Regions from separate parts of the Aurantivibrio infirmus genome, predicted to be linked through region 3. Evidence: predicted binding sites of a transcription regulator. Region 3 holds the regulator's gene; each other region holds the start of a gene.
The links. The regulator sigma-54, encoded in region 3, starts transcription at its own class of promoters, with help from an activator protein. The targets are predictions, from matches to a motif close to TGGCACANNNNTTGCNNT.

Region 1 (4,681 bases), on a different contig from region 3:
CAGCGATGACGAAGCCATCTCGGTCTTGATCGTAGGCGCGAGAGGCACTTCCTGGGCTGTCGTTATATTTAGTTGAAAGCGCACCCATGGCATCGAATAAACAGCTGGAGGTCCAATGTTCCTCTTCTCCACCCCCAGCAAAAACGATATCTTGTTTGCCGAGTTGAATTAATTCCATCGCATTACCGATACAGTGGGCACTGGTTGAGCAAGCGGAAGAGATAGAGTAGTTCACGCCACGAATTTTAAACGGTGTGGCAAGGCAAGCGGAAACCGTGCTGGCCATAGTTTGAGTCACTCGATAGGGCCCAACTTTTTTGATGCCCCTGGCGCGCAAAATATCAACGGCTTCAACATTGTTGATTGCAGATGCGCCACCAGAACCCATAACGATTCCAGTTCTATCGTTGGAAACCATGTCTGCACTTAAACCAGCATCTTCAATCGCTTGCTGCATTGATACATAAGCATAACCGGCGGCGTCACCCATAAAGCGCTTTGCTTTACGATCGATGAGTTCTTTTAAATCGATCTCAACGCTGCCAGCAACTTGACTGCGAAAACCGTAATCCTGGTATTCCTGTTTAAACTTGATGCCCGACTTGCACTCTTTTAGTGCGTCAAGCACAGTATGTCTGTCATTGCCTAAACAAGATACGATCCCGAATCCGGTGACCACAACACGTCTCATAGATTTCCTCTTACATTAGCTAATAGCGTAAGCGCTTACTTTTTATTTAGGAGCGCTTTTCAACACTGACTTGTGTTGCCATTTTCAAGCACGTAAATATGCATTGAAAATGCGAGAAACCAAAAACACTGGGAGAGCTGAGCCTGGTTTCTAGCCCTATCGTCAAACAAGATTTAGGGCTTTCCTTTTTCACTTTGTTATCACAGTAAAAACAAGTGCTATTTTTATGCACTTTACGTTAAATAATAGTCGTTTATTAACTCGGTATAGGGTTGTTCTCGAGCAACTTACCAAAATTCCAAAACGTCCGTATCAATATAGCGATAGTTGGGTAAGTGTGAGTTGGCTGGTCCTTTCAGGTTAAATTCTAGAGGCTGGCAAGCAGCTAATATTAATCAGACAGAATACTCAGTCAATAGCATTCTGAGATCTTGGCTTCGGTATGCCGATTAGCCGTTTAAAGCGCCATCAACATTTTGAAATAAGCCTACTCTGAGATCCTTCGCAACATAAATTTCTTTTTGGTCAACAGAGACGCGTCCGTCAGCAATTCCCATGACTAACTTGCGTTCGATCACGCGCTTCAAATTAATATGGTAGGTAACCTTTTTGTCGGTTGGCAGCACTTGGCCTGCAAACTTCACTTCACCTGCTCCTAGCGCTCTGCCTCTACCGGGATTACCTTTCCATGCGAGGAAGAAGCCAACCAGTTGCCACATTGCGTCGAGGCCTAGGCAACCTGGCATTACGGGGTCTCCGGGAAAATGACACTGGAAAAACCAAAGGTCGGGATTGATATCAAGCTCGGCAATGATTTCTCCCTTGCCGTATTCGCCGCCCTTCTCACTTATGTGACTGATTTTGTCGAGCATGAGCATGTTAGGGACAGGTAATTGGGCGTTGCCTGGGCCAAACATACGGCCATTTCCACATTCTATTAATTCATCAAAGCTGTAGGCGCTCTGTCTCTCAATTGTTGTCATAGTCTGTGTGCTACCGTTGTCGCGCACTTCGGACATCGAAGTTGCGCTGGGAGTAATTCCCGGCCCAAGAAAAGGTGGCCATTCTACCGGCTCCTAGGGAGTTGTCTAGCGCCAAAACGAAGCTATATGGCAATCTTATTGTCGTCATAAAGCGGTATCGGCTTTTGTGGTATGGTATGTGCTTTCATTCGATTAGGACTTGTTAAAAGTTTCAGCTGTGTATTTCTCGCTTGTATAAAGATTGGGCGGAAGCAAGGCAAAAACTATAAACATAAAAATCTAAGGAGATTTTAATGATCAAAAAGTGTTTGTTCCCGGTGGCAGGATACGGAACTCGTTTTTTACCTGCGACTAAGGCGATGCCCAAAGAGATGTTACCCGTCGTAAATAAACCCCTGGTTCAATATGGGGTAGAGGAGGCAATTGAGGCCGGTCTAACGGAAATTGGTTTGGTTACTGGTCGCGGAAAGCGCGCAATTGCAGATCACTTTGATGTTAGCTTTGAGCTGGAACACCAAATTGCGGGCTCAGATAAAGAAAAATATCTTGCTAGTATTCGTAACGTCATGAATAAAGCCAGTTTTTCCATGACTCGGCAAAAAGAAATGCGCGGCTTAGGTGATGCAATTCTCAATGGCCGTCGTTTGATAGGCGACGAACCGTTCGGTGTGGTTTTGTCAGATGACCTTTGCGTGACTGAAAGCGGTGAAGACGGCGTTTTAATGCAAATGGTTAAGCTTTATAAGCAGTTTCGTTGCAGTATCGTCGCGATTCAAGAAATTCCCAAAGAAGATATCCATAAGTTCGGTGTGATTGCAGGAGAAAAAATTAAAGACAATCTTTATCAGGTTAGCGACATGGTAGAAAAGCCTACTGCAGACGAGGCGCCTTCAAATTTGGCGATTATTGGTCGTTATATTTTGACTCCTGATATTTTTGAAGTAATTGAAAGTACACCACCAGGAAAGAACGGTGAGATACAGCTTACTGACGCGCTGTTAACACAGGCTAAAACCGGATGTGTTATGGCTTATAAGTTCAAAGGCAAACGCTTTGATTGTGGCAGTGTCTCTGGTTTTGTCGAAGCGACAAATTTCGTTTATGAAAATATTTATAATGAGATCTAACGATCCCATTTTTTTGTTTGCGAGTTAAAATTTTCGCGCATTAATAAGTTTAGTATTAAAAAAGGTAATTTTTGTGAGTACAGATTTAACTTGTTTTAAGGCCTATGATATTAGAGGCCGGGTGCCAGATGAATTAAATATTGATATCGCCTATCGCATAGGGCGAGCTTTTGCTGAATATCTAAATGCAAAAAAAATCGTTGTCGGTCATGATATTCGGCTAACGAGTCCAGAAATCACCAACGCTCTTGTTGATGGTATTACTGATGCTGGGGCGGATGTTATTCATATTGGTCAGTGTGGAACGGAAGAGATTTATTTTGCCGCTTTTCATCTCGATGTCGATGGGGGTGTTTGTGTGACGGCTAGCCACAACCCCATTGATTATAACGGCATGAAATTGGTGCGCGAAGGTTCAAAACCGATTAGTGGCGATACAGGTCTTTTAGATATTAAGGCCATGGCAGAAAAAAACGATTTTAAAAAAACAACTAACAAAGGCGAAGTTGTTTCACTCGACAATCGATCTGAATACATTAAGCATTTACTGACTTATGTCAATATAGACAACCTTAAGCCGTTAAAGATTGTTGTTAACGCGGGCAACGGTGGTGCCGGTATGGCCATCGATGCTATCGAAAAATATCTTCCTTTCGAATTTATAAAGATTCATCACGAGCCAGATGGGACTTTCCCTCACGGTATCCCTAATCCTTTGTTGCCCGAAAATAGGCCTGCGACGATTGAGGCAGTAAAACAACACGGTGCTGACTTTGGTATTGCTTGGGATGGTGATTTTGACCGATGTTTTTTCTTTGATGAAACCGGCGAATTTATCGAGGGTTATTACTTGGTAGGTTTGCTTGCCGAGGCCTTCTTAATTAAGTCGCCTGGCGCAAAAGTCGTTCATGACCCTCGCTTGATTTGGAATACGCAAAACATTGCAGAAAAAAATTCTGGTCTAGCAATCGAAAGTAAAACGGGCCACGCGTTTATTAAAGAGCGAATGCGTAAAGAGGATGCAATTTACGGTGGTGAAATGAGCGCCCATCATTATTTTAAAGATTTTGCTTATTGCGATAGTGGCATGATTCCTTGGTTGCTGGTGAGTGAGTTGGTGAGTGTTAAAAATAAAAGCCTATCAACCTTAGTGAGTGAATGTATTGCTGAGTTTCCCTGTAGTGGCGAGATAAATCGAAAAATTTCCGATCCAAAAGTGGCAATAGCTAAAGCGGAAGCGTTTTATGCTAAGAATGCACTCAGTGTTGAGCACGTCGATGGTTTGAGTGTCGCTTTTGAAGATTGGCGATTTAATTTACGCATGTCCAATACCGAACCGGTAGTTCGTTTGAACGTGGAGAGTAGGGGCGATATAAAATTGATGGAAGAAAAACGCGATGAGTTGTTGTCACTATTAGATTAATATTGATAAGAGTTAAGCAAATGGCCTCTGCAGAAATGTACGAGGCCATTTTTTTACTTTCGATTCTTGATGAGCGTAGTATTTAAGAAAGTTTATTTTGAAAGCAAGTCAATTAGTTGTTGAGTAGAGCCGTCAAGCCTATCGAGCTCATTTTTTTTGCTCGAAGTGAGCGCCGCATAGATCGGCCCGCTTAGCTGTTTGCCTAGCTCAACACCCCACTGGTCGAAAGCATTGGTATTGCTCAGCACACTCAACACAAATACTTTATGTTCGTATAACGCAATGAGTGCGCCCAAGTTTTTTGGTGATAACTCATCCATAATCAACGTGCTACTAGGGCGATTACCTGGAATCACTTTATGTTTTGCCAGTTCATTAGCTTGTTTTGCATCGAGGCCTGCATCCAGTAGTTCCTGTGTTGCTTGTGCTAAAGATTTACCTTGTAGCAAAGCCTGGC
Region 2 (4,681 bases), on a different contig from region 3:
GATAAAGCCAGCAACAGCGCGACAAGAAAACCTTTTGCGATAACTCGGATCACTTAACGCTACCCTTACGCATAATTTCCAGAATTTTCTGACTGAACTCTGATACTTCTCGCTTAGTCCTAGTATCTATCGCTGGCTCGTCAAATACCTGTAAGGTATTAATCTGTTGTGCGGTAACGCCGAGCATTATTTGCTTTTCGCCAACTTCTACGACAATCACTTTTTCCCGTGTACCCACGGGAAGTTGACTGACAATTTTCATATTTTGATTTGATGACGTGATGCCATGACCGAACTTTTTCACCAACCAGGCTATTGCAAAAATTGAGATAAGTACTAAAGCGAGACCAAGCAAAACCTGTATCACATATGCGCCATTAATCGGTGATGTACCTGTTGCGCCATCAGCAAAACAAATCGAACTAGCAAGTAGCGAGGTACCGCCAAAAGTGATCTTAAAATATTGTTTTACGGCGTTCTTCCTGAGTATTTTTTTCATTCGCTCAATCATTTCCACTAGCGCAATTTTTTAATTCTTTCCGCAGGACTAATGACATCAGTCATACGTATACCGAATTTTTCATTCACTACAACGACTTCGCCGTGTGCGATTAACGTTCCATTAACCAATACATCGAGCGGCTCACCGGCAAGGCGGTCTAGTTCAATCACCGAACCTTGGTTTAATTGAAGTAAATTACGAATCGTTATCGAGGTACTGCCAACTTCCATCGACATTGAAACAGGAATATCAAGAATGACATCAAGATCAGGATTGTCACTTGCGATACTTAATGAGTCCGCATCACCGGAAAAATCATCCAAGGGCGGAGACTCACCCTCTGATTGTGCCTGCTCATCCATTGCTGCATTCCAATCATCTGAAGCGCCCTCTTCGCCACCTTGTTCTGGGCTTTGATCTTCGCTCATGGCTTACTCCCGTTTTTACTCGCTGTATTTGCTACACGTTTTGGTTTAATAATCTCATCAACTTTCAACGCAAAATTTCCCCGACACTGGCCCAAACGGCTATGAAACATCGGGATTCTATTCGCGGTGACGGTATGTTGTTTCGGTATATCGATTGGAATGATGTCGCCGACCTCTAGAGCCACAACATCACGTAAAGTAATTTTACGCTGAGCAATATCACATTCTAAATTGACACGAGCATCCATAATGTCCTCGCGTAAACCGTTTACCCAACGCTCGTCGACTTCGCCAGAATCAACTTTTAAGCCGGCATCTAACATTTCACGAATGGGCTCGATACTCGAATACGGCATGGCGATATGGAGTTCACCACCGCCGCCGTCAAGCTCAATCGGAAATGTGCTAACAACCACGACTTCACTAGGACTTAAGATATTTGCCATTGCCGGATTTGCTTCTGAATTTACATATTCAAATTCAATCGGCATCGCTGCATTCCACGCTTCACCCAGGTTTTTAAACACATCGTTTAATACCATCTGAACCATGCGTAATTCTGTTGGCGTGAATTCCCTGCCGTCAATTTTCGCGTGTCTGCCGTCACCACCAAAATAATTGTCAACCAATTTAAAAACGAGCTTTGCATCAAAGATAATCAGTGAAGTTCCCCGCAAAGGACGAAACTTCACCATGTTTAAACTGGTAGGCAAATAAAGCGTATGAATGTATTCACCAAATTTTTGGATTTGTATACCGCCGACGGAAACATCCACGGTTCGTCGTAGCATGTTGAATAAGCTGATGCGCGTGTTTCTAGCGAATCTTTCATTAATTGATTCCAACGTTGGCATACGACCACGGACAACACGGTCTTGACTCGTAAGATCGTATGCAGCAGCAGCACCAGACTCGATATCCGTTTCTGTTTCAATGTCTCCGTCATCAACGCCATGTAGTAAGGCATCGATTTCGTCTTGTGAAAGTAGATCTTGCATAAATTTTTTTAATCTTTATGAAAATATGATGATAAAAGGCTTCGCACGCACACCACTATTCCATCACAAAATGTGTAAACAACACTTGTTCAATGCCCGAGGTGCCGGTTTCCGCTTCCATAATCCGTCCAAGCTCATCCGCCGCCAATTGCCTTACCATCTCTTTGCCTTCAGCGGTTTGTAGTTCTTCATAAACTTGCCCACCTAAAAGCATTACCAAAGCGTTTCTCACCATGGGCATATGGGACTCGATTGCGTCGACAACGGATTCATCTCGAATTAACAAAGTGATTTCCGCTTGTAGAAAACGTTGTTTGCCACGTGCTTGAAAACTTACGACTATTGCGGGCTTGATTGGAAAATAAATCGCTGGGGATTTTGGTTTATCTTTTTCTTCTTCTTCTGGATCAACAAGTGCCGAGTCGGCCATTTCGTCTTCAGCGCCACTAAAAGATTTGAGGGCAAAAATCGTCCCCCCAATGGCACTACTGAGAAAAACCACAGCAATTATTGAAATTATGATTAATTTCTTCTTTGAACCACCTTTAGCGGGTGCCTCCTGATCATTTTCTGACTCTTCGCCTTTTTCTTTCTCTTTGTCTTTGCTCGCCATGTCAAAATTCCGTCGAATTGTGAAAATAAAACGCCGTTAACAGTGTTGAGCAAGAGCTATGCCATTGGAGAATAAAGCGTTCACGTTTCGGGAGCTGGAGATATCAAGGCGAGACTAGACAAGCCGACAGAACACCGACTTAAGGACTGGTTAATGTGGTTATTCTAAATTTTTACGTTTGTGGATCAAATGAATCATCGCTTGCCGTTATTTTTAAACATACTGATCAACCAGGTTTACTAATTCCAGCACCTCTGCGTCTTGCGTCAATTCATTGTCTGTTTCTGAGGTATCCTGGCCGTCACCGCGAAAGTCTGAATTCCCCTCGTCACTCATAGATTGTTGAGAGTTTCTATCGGATACATTGACATCGACCAGATCAATGCCTTCATCACCAAACATTTCTCGAAGTCTAAAGACATTTTGATCTAGCGCTTCACGAACGGATTGATGATGACTGACAAACTGAATGCTCGCCTGATCTTGGTGTACCGAAACCCTCACTTGCATAGGACCCAATTCTGGTGGATCTAATCTAATTTCGGCGGATTGGATACGCTGCCCGGATAGCCATAGCACCTTGTCTGCAACGGCATTTGCCCATTGTTCGCTATTAAATTTTGTCGGAATCGCGGTTTGCAAATTATTTGCTTTAGTAAAGAGTTGGGTCTGCTCAATAGAGTGAGTCCAGCGTGAATTTGCGATTGGGCTTTTCGCAATTGTCGTCGCCTCCGTCACCTCAGCTTTCTCAGCGACCACGGGCTGATTCGTTTTATCGAGATTATTTATTTGCGCATCTAAAACACGCCCGATATCTGGGTTATAGGACTGGCGCAAATTTGCGAGACTGGCATCTTGTTGCGGGCCGGTAGTAGTTTGCGTACTTTTTAGATTAACAAAATGGCCGGGGTCAGTTTTTTCATTCAAGATACTAGCTTTGCTTTCATTAGCGGGGTTTTTATCTCCACTAATGCGTGAGTGCGCGTAAATATTTTGATCGTTAATTTTATAATTCTTCATCGGATTCAATTGTTCATCGGCCTTTAACTCTTTCAAGTTATCCGCAACATCGGCAGCTTGGTCTTGATCAACGGGTAGGTTAACTTGCTGTGATTGCATAGTAGTTTTTTCATTTCCGCTTGACTCTCCATGCTCATCAAGCGAAGAAACATCCAAGGGCCCCGATTCCGCCGTTGCTTTTTGCAAGCCAATTTCCCGCTGATCAGCTGAAGTTATGTTTTCTTCAATAGCGACGCTTGTCTGTGGATTTGCATTACCAAGTACTTCTGGATTTGAGGTGACAGCGCTCTGAACAGAACTTGGCGTAAGATTTTGCGTTAACGGCCGATCACCAAGAGGGTCTTTCGAATCGTTAGCACGGGCGATGGCCTGATCAGAAGTGACTTGCTCTTGTTCTAAGACATTCCCTTGTAAGACGTTCTCTTCTAAGACGTTCCCTGCCAAGGCCTTACCTTTTAAAGTGCGCCCCGTCGTGGCGTTTTCAAGTGTATTTTCTAGCGCCACGTATTCTGAGTATGATTCGCTCGACAAGCCCGCCTGTATTTTCTCCGCTATTTCGGGTGACTTGTTAGGCGGTAATAGTTTGCCGCTTTCGTCATCAATTGCTGCCGCTTCTGCCGTTTGTGTTCTCTCAAGCGGTTCTGATCTCAACACCGTCTCGGATTGTGGAGTTTCTACTTTTTCTTCTCGCCGAGCCTTATCAACACGCTTATCGATTTGCTGATTAGAAGGAGTATTGACTCGCTCATTTTCCTTCTCGCTTTGACCTTCGCGTTGCGAACGACTTGCTGTGACTTCTTCCCGTTGTGCCGGCGAATTTTCTTTTTGAAACTGTTCTGACGCTTCGTTTCTTTTTTCATCCTCGATTCTCAGCGCGCTTCTTTTCTCTTCGAGACGGCTGCTTTGCGCGTTTCTTGCCTCGACCCTATCTTGTTGAATTTCTGCTGATTCACGCCTGTTTTCGATGCTTTTCTTCACCGTACGTTTTATCTCTAGGTCACGCTCTTTACGCTGTTCTTCAAAGGCCGAACGAAAATCCTGCCTCTCGTGATTATCCGCAGCTGCACTATCCGAATGCTGTTGTTTCGGCTTCAGCACGGAGGTTTCGAGTGACAGTAAT
Region 3 (4,681 bases):
GGCGTTTGTTCGAAACGTAGAAGCGATGAAACGAGCTGAGTCCCAAATTGGCCTAAGTATAGCTTGTTAAATAATCCGAAGTGTAGAGATTAGTGGGTATAGTCGCTTGTAACAGGAAAAAAACATAAAGCCCGAAGGTAGAGTCGGGTTTTTTGTTCGTTTTTGCTTAGGGGGCTTACTTTTGGTGGTTGAGCGCTTTGGTTGATTTATAGTCCGCTATCTATTTGTCGAATAGGCTTACTGCTGTGTCATAGAGTTCTTGTTCGGTATTGGCCTTGCGTACGTGTTCAATATTTTCGTTGATTTTAAAAACTTCAGCCAAAGATGCGAGTGTTTGGAGGTGTTGTTCGTGGGCCTCGTCGGGAACGACTAGCGCGAAAACTATATCGACAGGCGCATCGTCAATAGACCCAAAATCTACCGGTTTGTCGAGTTTTATTAGTGCTGCAATGGTGTTGGGGCAGTTGGAGATACGGCAATGAGGTATAGCGATCCCCTGGCCAATGCCTGTTGAACCTAAGCGCTCTCTTGATATCAACTGCTGGAAAAGTTCATCTGGATTGAGAGCGGGGTAATCCTGAGCAATGACTTTAGCGACATGTTCTAAGACACGTTTTTTGCTCGCTTCGGATAAGCCACATAGAGTACGTGACGGCGAAAGAAGAGATTTGATATCCATGGGTGCAGGCATAAGTGTAGGGCATTTAAATTGAGAGCGACTATAAGTCGCTCAAAAGTGGTTAGTGATTCAGGGGATTGTAGTGTAAAAATATTAACGATGACTGTTTAATTTTTCTTTATGTTTAATAAGTTGCCGATCCAGTTTGTCTGATAACAAATCAATTGCTGCGTAAAGGTCTTCTGAATTAGCGTTAGCAAAAAATTCCTTGCCGCTTGCGTGAATGGTTGCTTCTGCCTTTTGTTCTAGCTTGTCAACGGACAAGATAACGTTGACGTTGGTGATTCGGTCGTGGTGTCGTTCAAGTTTTTGCAACTTGGTGTCTACATAGTTCTTTATAGCGGGAGTGAGATCTAGGTGATGACCGCTGGTGTTAATTTGCATAGAGTGGCTCCTAGGTGATGATAGGCTGCTATCAGCCGTTGAAAAATACTTTGATAAAAAACAAGGGCAATTTGATCACTTTTTGGATCGCTTTTAGAACACATTTGGCACAGGCTATCAGAAAATTTTTCATTCTGCTTTGATAAAGATCAGACAAGCCTTTTTCGTTCATTAGATGCGGGGATTGAGAGTGATTCACGGTATTTTGCAATGGTGCGGCGCGCAACTTGGATTCCTTGTTCAGATAATAGCTCGGCAATTTTGCTGTCACTGAGAGGTTTTTTAGGGTTCTCCGCCGCAACCAGTTTTTTAATGATAGCGCGGATTGCCGTACTTGAACATTCACCGCCTGTGTCGGTGCTCACATGGCTTGAGAAAAAATATTTTAATTCGAAAATCCCCTGAGGGGTATGCATATACTTTTGCGTAGTCACCCGAGAAATCGTCGATTCATGCATGCCCACCGTTTCTGCGACATCGTGTAGTACCAGGGGTTTCATCGCTTCTGCACCATAATCTAAAAATCCGCGCTGCTTCTCAACGATACAGGTTGCTACTTTTAATAAGGTTTCGTTTCGACTCTGTAGGCTTTTCAAAAACCAGCGTGCTTCTTGCAGGTTGTCTCGTAAAAAGGTGTTGTCACTACTGGAGTCTGCGCGTTTGATAAGCGATGAATATTCCGGACTGATTCGAATTTTTGGTGCAATTTCGGGGTTTAGACGTACTGTCCATCGGTCATCTTCTTTGCTGACATAAACATCGGGCACAATGTATTCAGTTTCGCCCGCATTGATTAGGTCGCCTGGTCTTGGGTTTAAACTTTGTATCAGAAGGATTGCATCACGTAGTTCATGCTCTTTAAGCTTGGACTTTCTCATGATCTGTTTGTAATCACGAGTCCCCAATAATTCTAAGTATTCTTGTACCACCAGTTTTGCAGCTGAGAGGTGTTCTGTGTCTGGTGATAGTTGTTTTAATTGTATTAAGAGGCATTCGCTTAGATTCTGACCACCGACTCCCGGAGGATCAAATTGTTGGATGCGGTGCAAAACGGCGACGACTTCGTCTTCTTCAAGCTCTTCAAGGGTGTCATGTAGCCCCAAATAGATGTCGGCAACGGTCGTAGATAATAGGCCGCTGGGCTCTATTGCATCGATTAGTGCTAGAGCAATAAAATTATCCCGCTCTGACATGGGAGTGAGGTTGAGCTGCCAGGTGAGGTGATCAATAAGCGATTCTGTGACTGTACGGCGAGAGTCGAAATCAAAATCATCATTATCCGGCATCGACGAGGAGGGGGTGGAGCTCGAAGGCTGGTAAATATCGTCCCAACTGGTGTCAACCGGCAAGTCATTCGGGAGATTCTCTTCCCAGCTTGCATCGTTTAGATCGGTACTCGAAGTATCTTGCTGTTGATTGTTGTCCGATGAGAAGTCATCGCTATTCGTGGTATTTTGATCGTTATTATTACGGTCTTTTTCGTTGCGAGATTCGTTTTGCTCGCTACCCTCATTTTCTTCGATTTCCAGCATTGGATTGGAGTCGAGGGCATCTTGAATTTCTTGCTGTAGATCTAAAGTCGATAACTGTAACAGCCGAATGGCCTGTTGCAGTTGGGGGGTCATCGTGAGCTGATGGCCGAGTTTTAGTTGCAGCGATTGTTTCATAAGATTAGCAGGCGACTTTTCGATTCTGCCAGGTGGAGGCGTGCTTTCCTTGCTTGAGATGTACTAGGTTTGGTTCTTCGGTTTGACATCCAACAACTCTACTTCTGGGTGATACGTGTACTTTAGTTATCTAAAGAGTTTAATTAAGGGTTTTGCTTGAGAGGCTAGGAATGGACGAGGGCCTTACATATTCCAATTTGAAATCCTGACAAACTTGGAATATTTCACCTTCGATTAAGATAGCCAAACAAAGCGGTGTTATTTGCACTGAATCTTTAGTGTAGACAGGCTACCTGGAAGGGGCAATTTTGACAAGCAATGTTTATGCCCAGCTCTGAACATGCATTGAGCTGTATTAAGTCTATGATAAATAAGAAAAAACTATAAAGGTATGAGCAGCAACTGTGTTGATTCAAGCTAAAAAAGTAGGCCGCAAGCTCTATAAACGAAAGTTTTCGCCCAGGTAGACCTTCTGAACCGTACTGTTATTGAGCACAGCTTCGGCATTACCCGCTTCAATTATTTGCCCTTCGCTCACAATGTAAGCGCGTTCACAGATATCAAGGGTTTCTCTAACATTGTGATCAGTTATCAATACGCCGATACCTCGGTTCTTGAGGTGAGCAATAATATTTTTGATATCGGAAACTGAAATTGGATCGACGCCTGCAAAAGGCTCATCAAGCAAAATAAAGTCGGGATCAGCAGCGAGGGCTCGAGCGATTTCAACACGACGGCGTTCGCCTCCCGAAAGAGCCATGCCAAGATTTCTTTTCAAATGCGTGATGTTGAATTCTCTTAGCAGCTCATCTTTTTTGTGAATTCTTTGTTTTCGGTTTAACCCTTTACGTGTTTCTAATACCGCGAGAATATTGTTTGCGACACTCAGTTTTCTAAATACCGAAGCTTCCTGTGGTAAATAGCCTATACCTGCTTTGGCGCGATCATGCATGGCATATTGAGTGATATCTTTATCATCGATAAAAACCTTGCCGCGAAGCGGTTTTATAAGCCCAGCTATCATGTAAAAGCAGGTGGTTTTACCGGCTCCGTTCGGGCCCAGCAGGCCGACCACTTCGCCACTTTTTACGCTGAGCGAAACGTCGACGACAACTTCACGACCTTTATATCGTTTGGCTAGATTAGACGCGGTGAGTTGAGGCATCGGAATATCTTATTGACTGTCAGCGGAGTCAGATTCTGGCTCCGCTGGTGTTGGAATTTTGGGTTCAGCTGTTGTCCACACTGCTTCGCAATTATTGGAGCCTGAGGATGTTTGCGCGGTAATGTTAATCTCATAACGATCGCATTTTGATTCCGACCCGTCTTGTTTGAAATTAGCATCGCCGATGATAAATACTTTTTCAATGCCATCGACGATTTCATATTCAATGACGTCGCCAGTGCCGATGATCAGGGGCTGGTTTTCTCCGGGTTTTTGTTGAAAGGTTGCCGGCGAACCTAAGGCAACTATTTTTTCAATTTCATTTTTAGCGTTGCGCTTAACGGTTGCCTTATCGGCGGTAATTTTCAATGTGCCTTGTTCGAAAACGACATCGTCTTTAAAAATCACCACGCCAGTTTTGTTGTCGTATTCAAAACCGCCAGAGGACGTTAATCGAGCTCCCTGTTGCGTCGAGGTGTTTTGGCTATAGTTGAACCCGCTGGTGAGTAAAAACAAAACGAAAATTGCGCTTTGAATTGACCTTAACGCTACAGTTTTATTGGCTAATATCATGAAAAGTCTCTGCGTTTTTAAGGACACGGTATTGTTCAAGATTGAAATCGGCAATTAACCCCTCGCCAGTGGCGGTATAGCCAGGGTAGGACATCATAACAAGTTTATCGCTGGTCGCCATGTGCCGATCCAAATAGACAAGCAGTTCGCTGGTTTTCAACTCTTCCAATTTCTCGTTGTCGGTGGTCTGCCAAACGCGAACGTCATCATGAA

Region 1: the regulator sigma-54 is predicted to act here: its motif matches at 1,842-1,859, upstream of galU (UTP--glucose-1-phosphate uridylyltransferase GalU).
Region 2: the regulator sigma-54 is predicted to act here: its motif matches at 2,588-2,605, upstream of ACYUCY_RS09280 (flagellar basal body-associated FliL family protein).

The regions. Positions count from the first base shown of each region.
Region 1 is NZ_BAAFSK010000002.1:249,624-254,304, forward strand. It holds gene fabB (beta-ketoacyl-ACP synthase I) at 1-691, opposite strand, end outside; gene fabA (3-hydroxyacyl-[acyl-carrier-protein] dehydratase FabA) at 1,141-1,674, opposite strand; gene galU (UTP--glucose-1-phosphate uridylyltransferase GalU) at 1,968-2,801, shown strand; gene ACYUCY_RS04845 (phosphohexomutase domain-containing protein) at 2,875-4,224, shown strand; gene pgi (glucose-6-phosphate isomerase) at 4,317-4,681, opposite strand, start outside.
Region 2 is NZ_BAAFSK010000003.1:563,419-568,099, forward strand. It holds gene fliO (flagellar biosynthetic protein FliO) at 50-499, opposite strand; gene fliN (flagellar motor switch protein FliN) at 517-930, opposite strand; gene fliM (flagellar motor switch protein FliM) at 927-1,928, opposite strand; gene ACYUCY_RS09280 (flagellar basal body-associated FliL family protein) at 1,984-2,541, opposite strand; gene ACYUCY_RS09285 (flagellar hook-length control protein FliK) at 2,755-4,681, opposite strand, start outside.
Region 3 is NZ_BAAFSK010000007.1:94,040-98,720, forward strand. It holds gene ACYUCY_RS15680 (PTS sugar transporter subunit IIA) at 221-679, opposite strand; gene hpf (ribosome hibernation-promoting factor, HPF/YfiA family) at 773-1,063, opposite strand; gene ACYUCY_RS15690 (RNA polymerase factor sigma-54) at 1,213-2,730, opposite strand; gene lptB (LPS export ABC transporter ATP-binding protein) at 3,170-3,895, opposite strand; gene lptA (lipopolysaccharide transport periplasmic protein LptA) at 3,905-4,468, opposite strand; gene lptC (LPS export ABC transporter periplasmic protein LptC) at 4,452-4,681, opposite strand, start outside.